2 regions of the Pseudomonas sp. DNDY-54 genome follow, and region 2 is predicted to be linked to the other one. Evidence: predicted binding sites of a transcription regulator. Region 2 holds the regulator's gene; the other holds the start of a gene.
The links. The regulator FliA, encoded in region 2, starts transcription of late flagellar genes. The targets are predictions, from matches to a motif close to CTAAAGTTTNNNNNNNNNNNGCCGNTAA.

Region 1 (5,889 bases), 1.2 Mb from region 2:
CGATATTGAACGACATGAACTGCTCCTGTTACCGGGCGTGCCGGCAGTTACTGACCAATGACCTGGACTTTCGACAGTCCAATACTGCCCACACCGGCCAGGTTGAGCTGCAGCTCCCCGCCGTTCTGCCCAAGCGTGACGCTGTCTACGTTGGCGGGAAGCATGGTGTACAACCCCTTCGTCTCGCCTTGATAAGTGGCCTGCGCTTCGAATCGGTATGTACCGGGCGGCAAGGTTTTGCCGCTCGAGTCCTTGCCATCCCACATGAATGAAACATTGCCAGCCTCTTGCGGCCCCATGTTGATCCGGTTCACTGCAGTACCCGAGCTGTCATAAATATTGACCGCCACGTTGCTGCTGGTCGTGGGAAGCACGATGCTGGCTTTGAAGGTTTCGCTGGTATCCACAACGGCTTTATCGGTTGGCACTATTACCTTGCGGCCGACCAGTGATGACGCTTGCAACGCTTGGGATGACTGATACCCGGACAACATGGTTTCCATGCTCGAGTTCAGTTTCTCGACCCCTTCAACGGTACTGAACTGGGCAAGCTGCGCAATGAACTCGCCGTTCTCCTGGGGTTCCAGCGGGTTCTGGTTGTTCAGCTGGGTCACCAGCAATTCAAGAAACTCGTTCTTGCCGAGATCATTGCTTTTTACTTCGCGATCTTTGATCTGGTATTGGTCCATTACCGAACCGGTACCGCTAACGCCGCCTGTCGTGCTCATGGCTATCTCTCGTAAGGTTACTGACCCAGGGTCAGAACTTTCTGAAGCATGGTCTTGGCCGTGTTCATCAACTCGGCATTAGTCTGGAATGAACGGCTCGCGGAAATCATGTCAGCCATCTCTTCAACGACATTGACGTTCGGGTAGTACACGTACCCTTCTTCATTCGCCGCCGGATGGTTAGGCTCATAGCGCGCTTGTAGCTCACTCTGGTCTTCAACCACACCAAGCACCTGAACCCCAGCACCGGCCTGATTCTGCTCGGCGAATAGCGATTGGTCCGGCTGACCATTCGCCTGCTGGAGCATGGTTGCGAAAACCGGGTGCCGTGCGCGGTAGGTCTGGTCAACGCTGGACGACACCGTTTCGGCGTTGGCAATGTTGCTGGAGATGGTGTTCAGGCGCGTGCTCTGAGCACTCATGCCGCTGCCGGCAATATTGAATACGCTGCTAAGGGACATGGCTTTCGCTCCTCTTATTCGCCGCGCAGGGCGCTCATCAGCCCCCTGAACTTACTGTTGAGCAAGGTGAAACTTGCTTGAAAGTCGATAGCATTTTCGGCATAGGCTGCCTGTTCTACCTGAGCATCAACGGTGTTCTGATCAAGCGAGGCGTGTGTCGGTGTACGGAAACGCAGACCGGGATCGGCGATTTCCATCCCTTGCGCCGCGATGTGCTTGCTACTGGTCGTTGCGACACCGAAACCGCCCTGGTCCTTGCTTTGCTGAGCCGCGAGTACAGAACCGAACTCGAGGTCCCTAGCCTTGTAGTTAGGGGTATCGGCGTTGGCGATGTTATTGGCAAGCACCTCTGCGCGTTGAGCGCGGAAGCCAAGCGCCTTTTCGTGGATGCCAAGTGCCTTGTCGAAACTGATGCTCATGATCTGGCCCTCTGCCGGATACAAGTCTGCTTAGCAAACTACCAGCAAAGGCCGTGCCATTTATCTAGATAATTGATTTTTAAGGGGTTTACGAGAGGATGCGAGAAACGTAACGTCAAAAGCGGCAACGGTTTTCCATGGCGTTGCCGCTTTAGGCGATCCAGAGCGACAGTTTTCTGCCGGTGTACCGCCTTTTCATGAATCTACTTCGCCTTGTAGATAATGCCCGGGCTGCACTGGACCATCTGGTACAGCTCAGGAAGGCCGTTCAGTGCCTCGGAAGCCCCCAGAAAGAGGTAACCGCCCGGCTTTAACGTCGCGTGAATCCGCTTGAGGATGTCTTTCTTTACGTCCGCAGAAAAATAGATCAGCACGTTGCGGCAGAAGACGATGTCGAACTTCCCCAGCACCGCGTAACTATCGAGCAAGTTCTGGACCCGAAATTCAACCCGACCGCGGATAGCGGGCTTGACGACCCAGCGACCAGGTGTTTTGACGTCGAAATAACGCTGTAGGCGCTCGCTCGATAAGCCTCGAGCAATGGCGAGACTGTCATATTCAGCAGCCTTGGACGCAGCAAGCATTGTCCCCGACAGTTCGGTCGCCACGATCTGCACCGCTGTTTTCGGCTGGCTTGGGCTATTGCGCTCGAACTCGTCGAGGGTCATCGACAACGAATACGGCTCCTGCCCCGACGAACAGGCAGCGGACCATATTCGCAACCGCTGCCCAGGCGCGCCTTTGAGCAGCTCAGGAAGCACGCGACTGCGGAGCACGTCAAAGGGATAAGTATCCCGGAACCAGAGCGTCTCATTGGTCGTCATAGCATCCACGACTTGCTCACGGAGACCGCCGCGCGGCTGAGCCTGGATTTTGCGAACCAGATCTCCCAGCGTCTTTAGACCCTGCTGCTCCATCAGCTTGTTTAACCGGCTTGAAACCAGGTATTGCTTGTTGCTGCCCAGCAGGATGCCGCACGTCTTTTCGAGGAATACTCGGAACTGTTCAAAATCCGGATCACCTGACACTAATAAAGCCCACCAGTCGTAATGAGAGGACGTCGCCTCATTTCCTATCCGTAGCCCGGATCCGTTCTATTACTCGGTTGGCCAGATCATCTGCCTGAAACTTGGCAAGAAAATCGTCAGCACCGACTCGTTTGACCATGCTCTGGTTAAACACGCCCGAGAGCGACGTGTGCAGCAGTATGTGAATGTCCCGCATGGCAGGGTCCTGTCGCACCTCGGTGGTCAGCGTATAACCATCCATCTCCGGCATTTCGATGTCAGAGATCATCATCACGAACTCCTCAGAGGGCTTCTTCCCCTCCGCGACCATTTTCTGCAGATACGTCAGTGCCTGCCGACCGTCGTTCTGCGCAACGACGTCTATACCGAGATTCTGTAGACAACGAATGATCTGTTTCCGTGCGACTGATGAGTCATCGACGATCAGCACGCGACTGGTGGAAGCCCTACTGCTGGTTTCCTCATCCGCAATAGTCACCGACAGCACTTCGGAAACAGGCGCCACCTCAGCGAGCACCTTTTCAACGTCAATGATCTCGACCATTTGTCCATCTAGCTGCGTAACGGCCGTCAAATAATGGTCGTTCCCGACCCCTTTGGGGGGCGGAAGAATGGACTCCCAATTCATGTTGACGATCCGCTCAACCGAGCGCACCAGGAAGCCAAGTACTTTGGTGTTGTACTCAACGATGATGGCGAAGCTGTTGGGCAGGTCTTGCAGCGCCGGCTTTCCGGTAGCCAGAGACAAGTCAAGGATGGACAGTGTGTTGCCGCGAATATTGGCAACTCCACGCACAACGGGGCTAGACCGAGGCATGACCGTCAAGCGCGGACATTGGAGAACCTCTTTAACTTTGAAGACATTGATACCGTAGAGCTGCTTCCCATCGAGTTTGAACAACAACAGCTCCAGACGGTTTTGCCCAACCAGCTGGGTACGCTGGTTTACCGAATCCAAAACACCGGCCATGCCAGTTTCCTCTTGCTTGCGAATGGACGTAAAGAACGCCACGTAGTTCGGCTTGACGGCACGTCCTTTGCTTCTATGACTCCATGAGCAAACAGACGACTTTTTTCCGGCGTCCTTGCAAGGCGCTCCACCGTGCAATCCTGGTTACGGCTTTCTTCGGGCTGAGCCCGTTTGCAGATTCAGCAAGCGTGACGCGACCTGAACAGCTTATCGACGCAACCCGCGGGTTTCTTGAGCGGGAAGTGACCGACTATCTGCAGCGTAGCCAAATCCAGGCCCGGCACGAGGTAGAGGTCAACAGACTCGACCCCCGCCTGCGCTTGGCATCCTGTGATCGCCCTTTGGCCACCAAACTCGAAAGTCCAGCGCAGCCGATCGGCCGAACAACTGTGCGGGTCAGCTGCGAAGGCTCAGCGCCCTGGTCCGTCTTCGTTCCTGCACAGGTCCATTTGTTCCGTGAGGTAATCGTAGCTCGACGACCCCTTACGCGGGAAAGCATCATAGAGCATGCCGATGTCACCCTTGCCGAGCGGGATGTCAGTCTTCTTAACCAAGGATACTTGACTGCTCTAGATCAAGTACTGGGAAGCAAGCTCACCCGAAGCGCCCTACCCGACCAAGTGCTTGCGCCTACATATATTTCAGCCGCAGAGGTGGTTCGCAAAGGCGACCAGGTAGTGATCAGTGCGAAAAATTCGACGATAAATGTAAGAATGCCAGGGGAAGCATTGTCCGACGGTGCACTTGGCAGCCAGATTCGGGTCAAAAACCAACGATCCGGACGAACGATCAGAGCACGCGTCATCGGACCCGGCCAGGTGGAAGTTGCGATGTAATCGAGTGAGCGCTCGCCAGAACCCGCTTCCGAAAAAAAGCTAAAGTTTCTCGTGGCATTGCCGAAAAGCAGGCAAGCGTCCTGACTTATTCGAGGTTTCGATCATGGTTATCGATTTCAACCGGCCCAACAGCGCCGTCAATTCACCTAGTAATGGGCGTACCACTAACGTTCAAATCGCTGAACGACCTGCTCAGCAAGCCCCCGCCGATGCGCCAAAGAATAGTGGCAGCGCGCAAGCATCTGGCGAAAGCGTTCAGCTCAGCCCGGAAGCGCAACGTCTCCAGCAGACCACCGACAAGCTTAATCAACAGCCAGCGGTCGATCAGGAGCGTGTAGCACAGATCAAGCAAGCCATTGCCGACGGTAGCTACCAGGTGGACAACCAGCGAGTTGCATCGAAACTGCTGGCCTTCGAAAGTCAGCGTTGACCGTTGTAGTAATTCTCGCCAAGCGTCACCGCGTTAGAGGCCACTATGGAAGACACCGAAGTGCTTCAGCAGCTCGTTGACGATATCGGCACTGCACAGAAGCTTCTTGAGCTCACCAACACTGAGTATCAAGCGCTTGCCGAACGCAACCTGGCAACGTTGGAGCAGCTGCTTACCCAAAAACAAACTTTGCTTGCGCTGTTGGGCCAGCACGGCATGCTCCGCAGCCAAACGCTTGTTATTGCGCAGCTTAGCCCTGATCAGGCCGGGCTCGCGGCATTTGCCGCGCGCACGCCATTTGGCGATGAAATTCTTCTAAAGGCCGAGCAGCTCAACCGCATCTTGGATGCATGCCGAGACGCCAATGAGCGCAACGGCAAGCTCATCCGCGCTAACCAGAGCGCAGTCGGGAGCATGTTGCAGGTTTTGCACGGCAGCAGCCAAACGCCTGATTTGTACGACCGTCGCGGCGCAGCGGCCAGAAGTGCACATCATCGCCCGCTCAGCCAAGCATGAAAACGCACACTGCCCAGTAGAGGCAGAGTGCTACTATGCACGTGACGTCGCGCAATGCCGGAGAGCATTAACAAGTGTCTAATCCTTTCGCCGAGGATGAAGGTCCCCAGCCTCCTCAAATCCTGAAGACCGCAACCGAAATCCAAGCAAACCTGCGCCTGCTGCTGGATAACCACATACCGTTGCTAGTCCGCTTCGCCGAGCGCAATCAGCGCTATCAGACATATCTGATAGAGATTAATCGCGAAAAGGGGTGGATTGCGCTCGACGAACTCATCCCTAGCGACGGCGAACGCATGATGGGATTGGGAGAGCCATTCCATATTGAGGGGTACTGCGATGGAGTGCGTGTCGCCTGGAACAATGATCACCCGGTGCACCCAGGCGAGCTAGACGATGCACGTTGCTATTGGGCGCCTATGCCCGACCAGGTTCTCTACCATCAACGACGCAACGCTTACCGGGCGCCCCTTTTAGGGCAGCCTATTACGGCAGAACTCA
Region 2 (5,889 bases):
GCTGCTCAAGGTGCTTCAGGCGCTGCTGCAGGAGCAGGTACCGGTTCGGGACATTCGAACCATCGCCGAGGCCATCGCGAATGTCGCAGCCAAGAGTCAAGATCCCGCCGCGATGGTGGCGGCGGTGCGGGTCGCGTTGTCCCGTGCCATTGTGCAAAACGTTGTAGGGCTTGAGCCGCAGCTGCCTGTGATCACCCTTGAGCCCAGGTTGGAACAGATATTGCTAAACAGTCTGCAGAAGGCTGGACAGGGCTCGGAAGATGGCATTCTCCTCGAGCCAGGAATGGCCGAAAAATTGCAAAGGTCTCTGGTAGAAGCGGCACAGCGTCAAGAAATGATGGGTAAGCCAGCGATTCTGCTGGTGGCAGGTCCGGTCCGCGCGATGCTGTCGCGCTTCGCCCGACTCGCCGTACCGAACATTCATGTGCTGGCCTATCAGGAAATACCGGATAACAAGCAAGTCACCATCGTTTCAACGGTGGGCCAGAATTAATCGAGGGTACAGGCCATGCAGGTCAAACGTTTCTTCGCAGCCGACATGCGGATCGCCATGAAAATGATCCGTGACGAACTGGGCGCCGATGCGGTGATCACGGGAAACCGTCGGGTCGCTGGCGGCGTCGAGCTGACCGCTGTGCTTGATTACCCGATGGAGCCAGCAGCCCCGAAGCAGCCGAATGCGGCGCTCGAAGCCGAGCTGCGCAAGACTCAGGCACGCATCGCCAGTGCTCACGCCGAGCTGCAAGCGCCGTCGCGCCATCCGGCCGGACAGGACCGTCAACTGCATGCCGAGAAACCTGCCGCGCCCGCACAGTCGAAGCCGGTTGCCGCTCCTGCCGCGTCGGATTCCCGAGCAATGGAGGCCATGCAATCGGAGCTCCAGGGGTTGCGCGAGCTGATCGAGGTGCAACTCGGATCGCTTGCCTGGGGACACGAGCAGAGCCGCCGTCCGCAGCAAGCCAGCCTCTGGCGTCGTCTGCAGCGCATCGGCCTGCCGGCAGACCTGTCTCGCGCCCTGCTTGAAAAAGTATCGGCCGTGACCGAGCCGCGCCAGGCGTGGCGTATGGTACTGGCGCACCTGGCGCAATCGATCAAGGTTACCAAGACCGAGCCGCTGGAAGAGGGTGGGATCATCGCGTTGGTTGGCCCTGCCGGTGCCGGCAAAACCACTACACTCGCCAAGCTCGCGGCCCGTTATGTGCTCAAGCACGGCCCTCAGAGCATCGCCCTGGCAAGCATGGACAACTATCGTATCGGCGCACAGGAGCAGCTGAATACACTGGGCCGCATCCTCAACGTGCCGGTCATCCAGATCGACCCAAGCCAGCCGCTGAGCAAAAGTCTCGCCCCTCTGGCCCGCAAGCGTCTGATTCTTATCGACACGGCTGGCCTGCCTGCCGGTGACCCGATGATGCGTGCGCAGCTCGAGGCGCTGGCCGATCGCGGTATCAAGTCGAAGAATTACCTGGTCTTGCCGGCGACCAGCCAGAGCCAGGTGCTCAAGGCGACCTGGCATCATTACCGCGGTTGCGGGCTGGCTGGCTGCATTCTGACTAAACTGGATGAGGCCGGGAGCCTGGGTGATGTGCTGGGTCTTACCATCAGCCAGCATCTGCCCATCGCCTACCTCGCCGACGGGCCGCGCATCCCTGAAGATCTGCATCTGCCGCGCAGCCATCAACTGGTGAGCCGAGCGGTGAGCTTGCAGACCCAGGAAGATCCCAGCGAGGAAACCATGGCTGATATGTTCTCGGGTCTGTACAACGCATCTTCACGGAGGGTCGGATGAACGCTTTGCTCCGTGACGCACACCAAGTAGACGCGTTCTGGCTGAACGCATCGATGGCCCTAGGGCTCCAGAAAGAGATAGGCGTTTGAACATGGGTATTCATCCCGTACAGGTTATTGCGGTGACTGGCGGCAAAGGTGGCGTCGGCAAGACCAACGTGTCGGTCAATCTGTCGCTGGCCCTGGCTGAGCTCGGTCGCCGGGTGGTGCTGCTTGATGCCGACCTTGGTTTGGCCAACGTGGACGTGCTGCTGGGGTTGACCACCAAGCGCACGCTGGCTGATGTCATCGCCGGGGAATGCGATTTGCGTGACGTGATGATTCAGGGACCGGGCGGTATTCGCGTCGTGCCCGCGGCATCCGGTACGCAGAGCATGGTGCAGCTCTCTTCGCTGCAGCATTCGGGGCTGATTCAGGCCTTCAGCGACATCGGCAACGACATCGATGTGCTGATCATCGACACGGCCGCCGGTATTGGCGACGGCGTAGTGAGCTTCGTGCGCGCGGCGCAGGAAGTCCTGCTGGTGGTGACTGACGAGCCCACCTCAATCACCGATGCTTACGCATTGATCAAGTTGCTCAACCGCGACTATGGCATCAGCCGTTTTCGGGTCCTGGCAAACATGGCACACGCGCCGCAGGAAGGCCGCAACCTGTTCGCCAAGCTGACCAAAGTCACCGAGCGATTTCTCGACGTGGCGTTGCAATATGTCGGCGCGATTCCTTACGACGAAGCGGTGCGCAAGGCGGTACAGAAGCAGCGCGCCGTGTACGAAGCCTATCCGCGAGCCAAGTGCTCATTGGCATTCAAGGCCATCGCGCAGAAGGTGGACAGCTGGCCGCTGCCCGCATCGCCACGTGGTCATTTGGAATTCTTTGTGGAGCGCCTCGTCAGGCCCGCCGCAGAGCCTCACGAATAACAAGCGGCTGGGTTCAGTATGTATTACAGCAAAGCTCACGCTAAAGACTCGCAATATCAGCTCATCGACCAATACGCGCCGTTAGTCAAACGCATCGCCTATCACCTCCTGGCGCGTTTGCCGGCGAGCGTGCAGGTCGATGATCTGATGCAGGCCGGGATGATCGGCTTGCTGGAAGCGTCAAAAAAATACGACGCAGGCAAGGGCGCCAGTTTCGAGACCTATGCCGGTATCCGCATCCGCGGCGCGATGCTTGACGAGGTGCGCAAGGGCGATTGGGCGCCGCGTTCGGTGCATCGCAATTCGCGGATGGTCAGTGAGGCGATTCGGGCAATTGAAGCCAGAACCGGTCGCGACGCTAAAGATCAGGACGTTGCGGCCGAACTTAAATTGAGTCTCGATGAGTACTACGGCATTCTGGGCGACACCTTGGGTAGCCGTTTGTTCAGTTTTGATGATCTGCTTCAGGAAGGTGAGCACGGCGAGTTCGAGGAAGATGCGGCAAGCACTCATCCGGAGCCGTTTCGCGATCTCGAAGATGAGCGATTCCAACAGGCGCTGGCCGAGGCCATTGGCAACTTGCCTGAGCGTGAAAAGCTGGTGCTTTCGCTGTATTACGACGAAGAGTTGAATTTGAAGGAAATAGGCCAGGTGCTAGGTGTGAGCGAATCGCGGGTGAGTCAGCTGCACAGTCAGTGCGCGGCACGTCTGCGGGCTCGCCTGGGTGAATGGCGCGCTCGTTAACGGCAGGTCGGCAATAAAGTATTAGACCGCTTACGCGCTTCATTCGTGAAGCCCGCAACAGACCGTGAGCAGGTTCTGAGATTCGTGATTTACGGAGGTGTACTTGGACAAGAACATGAAAATCCTCATCGTCGACGACTTTTCGACCATGAGACGGATCATCAAGAACCTTTTGCGTGATCTGGGATTTACCAACACCGCCGAAGCGGATGATGGCACCACTGCCTTGCCGATGTTGAAAAGCGGTAGCTTCGATTTCCTCGTTACAGACTGGAACATGCCTGGCATGAGCGGTATCGACTTGCTGCGCGCCGTGCGTGCCGACGAACGTCTGAAGCACCTGCCTGTGTTGATGGTGACCGCCGAAGCAAAGCGCGATCAGATCATCGAGGCCGCGCAGGCCGGGGTAAACGGTTACGTCGTCAAGCCATTCACGGCTCAAGTGCTCAAAGAGAAGATTGAAAAGATCTTCGAGCGCGTCAACGGCTGAAGCAGTAACGCCGCGAGGGCACTATGACGCAAGCAGACCAAAGCCTGGCAGAGTTCGAAGCAACTCTGAAGGCTCATGCACCCCAATTAATTGAAAGTCTGCAACAGGGCCGCTTCGACGAAGCCACGCAGATGTTCAACGAGCTCAATCAGGCGCGTAATCACGGGCTCTATCTCGAAGTTGGCAAGCTCACCCGCGAATTGCACAACGCCATCGTCAAGCTTGAAATGGATACCTGCGCGACAGGTGGTGATCCATCGCCAATTACCGATGCGACCGATCGCCTTTCCTACGTCGTGGAGATGACCGAAAAAGCGGCCAACCGCACCATGGATCTGGTGGAAGAATCAGCGCCGTTGGTGAACTACGTCAGCTACGAAGCGCAGAGCTTGACCGCCGATTGGCAGCGCTTCATGCGCCGCGAAATGAACGCTGAGCAGTTCCGTGAGTTGGTCAAGCGAATCGATCAGTTTCTTCAGCGCAGCATGAACGATGGCAGCCAGCTCTCTCAGAATCTAAGCGAGATCATGCTGGCTCAGGATTTTCAGGACCTGACCGGACAAGTCATCAAACGCGTCACGCGCCTGATCACCGAACTCGAAAGCAACCTGCTCAATCTTGTTCTGATGGCGGGGCAAGTTGATCGCGTCGCCGGCATTCAGCATGACCGCGACGCCATGCGCGCCGAGCAGGAAAAGAAAAAACAAGAAAAAGAGCCTTCCCATGGTGAAGGTCCGCAGATGCATGCCGATATACGTGAGGATGTCGTATCCGGGCAGGACGATGTCGATGATCTGCTTTCGAGCCTGGGCTTTTAGGGGAAGGTGAATATGAGCTTCGACGCCGATGAAGAAATCCTCCAGGACTTCCTGGTTGAGGCCGGCGAGATTCTCGAACTATTGTCAGAGCAACTGGTGGAGCTGGAAAGCAGCCCCGACGACGCCGCGTTGCTCAATGCGATTTTTCGCGGTTTCCACACGGTAAAAGGCGGTGCCGGTTTCCTCCAGCTGCATGAGCTGGTCGAGTGCTGCCACATCGCGGAAAACGTCTTCGACATCCTGCGTAAGGGTGAGCGTCGCGTCGATTCGGAATTGATGGACGTCGTGCTCCAGGCACTGGACTCCGTCAACGAAATGTTTACGCAGGTGCGAGAGCGCACCGCCGTAACCCCTGCGACCCCTGAGCTGCTGGCCGCGCTGACGCGTTTGGCCGAGCCGGCCGGCGCGCATGAGTTGCCGGTCGAGGCAGCACCAGAGCCGGAGCCTGAGATCACGACTGCCGACAACGAGTTCGAGCAATTCCTTGGCGCGTTGGAGCAGCCGGCTGAATCCGCACCTGCCCAGGCCGGTGACGAAATCACCGACGAAGAATTCGAGTCGTTGCTTGATCAGCTTCATGGCAAAGGGGCTTTCGCTGCCGAGCCCGTAGTCACACCGATCCCCGACGCAGCTAAGGCGCCGGTGAGTGACGAGATTACCGACGACGAATTCGAGGCGCTGCTCGATCAGTTGCATGGCAAAGGCCAGTTTGCTGAGCCGGCGGCGGCTGCGCCTGCCGAAAGCGCTAAGGCTGATGCCAAACCCGCCGCGGCGGGTGGCGATGAAATCACCGATGACGAGTTCGAAGCGCTGCTCGATCAATTGCACGGCAAGGGTAAGTTCGAGGCAGACGCCGCACCGTCGGCAACTGCGGCCGCTCCGGCTGCAAAGCCTGTCCCCGCGGCGCCTGCTGCGAAGAAGGACGCACCTGCGAAGCCGGTAGCGGCACCTGTGCCCAAGCCCGCAGCGGCGCCGGCGAAGGCGGACGTTTCGACCAAAGCCGCCCCGGCGCCTGAGAAACCGGCGAGTGAAGCCGAGACCACCGTACGGGTCGATACCGCACGGCTCGACGAAATCATGAACATGGTCGGCGAACTGGTGCTGGTGCGTAACCGTTTGGTACGCCTGG

Region 1: the regulator FliA is predicted to act here: its motif matches at 4,482-4,509, upstream of flgM (flagellar biosynthesis anti-sigma factor FlgM).

What each region holds. Positions count from the first base shown of each region.
Region 1 covers NZ_CP082271.1:1,628,991-1,634,879, reverse strand. The annotation lists gene flgE (flagellar hook protein FlgE) at 1-16, opposite strand, end outside; gene flgD (flagellar hook assembly protein FlgD) at 48-728, opposite strand; gene flgC (flagellar basal body rod protein FlgC) at 746-1,189, opposite strand; gene flgB (flagellar basal body rod protein FlgB) at 1,204-1,608, opposite strand; gene cheR (protein-glutamate O-methyltransferase CheR) at 1,812-2,636, opposite strand; gene K4O48_RS07720 (chemotaxis protein CheV) at 2,674-3,606, opposite strand; gene flgA (flagellar basal body P-ring formation chaperone FlgA) at 3,690-4,442, shown strand; gene flgM (flagellar biosynthesis anti-sigma factor FlgM) at 4,546-4,872, shown strand; gene K4O48_RS07705 (flagella synthesis protein FlgN) at 4,918-5,388, shown strand; gene K4O48_RS07700 (flagellar brake protein) at 5,463-5,889, shown strand, end outside.
Region 2 covers NZ_CP082271.1:2,856,712-2,862,600, reverse strand. The annotation lists gene flhA (flagellar biosynthesis protein FlhA) at 1-493, shown strand, start outside; gene flhF (flagellar biosynthesis protein FlhF) at 509-1,789, shown strand; gene fleN (flagellar synthesis regulator FleN) at 1,881-2,708, shown strand; gene fliA (RNA polymerase sigma factor FliA) at 2,727-3,452, shown strand; gene K4O48_RS13180 (chemotaxis response regulator CheY) at 3,568-3,942, shown strand; gene K4O48_RS13175 (protein phosphatase CheZ) at 3,966-4,760, shown strand; gene K4O48_RS13170 (chemotaxis protein CheA) at 4,773-5,889, shown strand, end outside.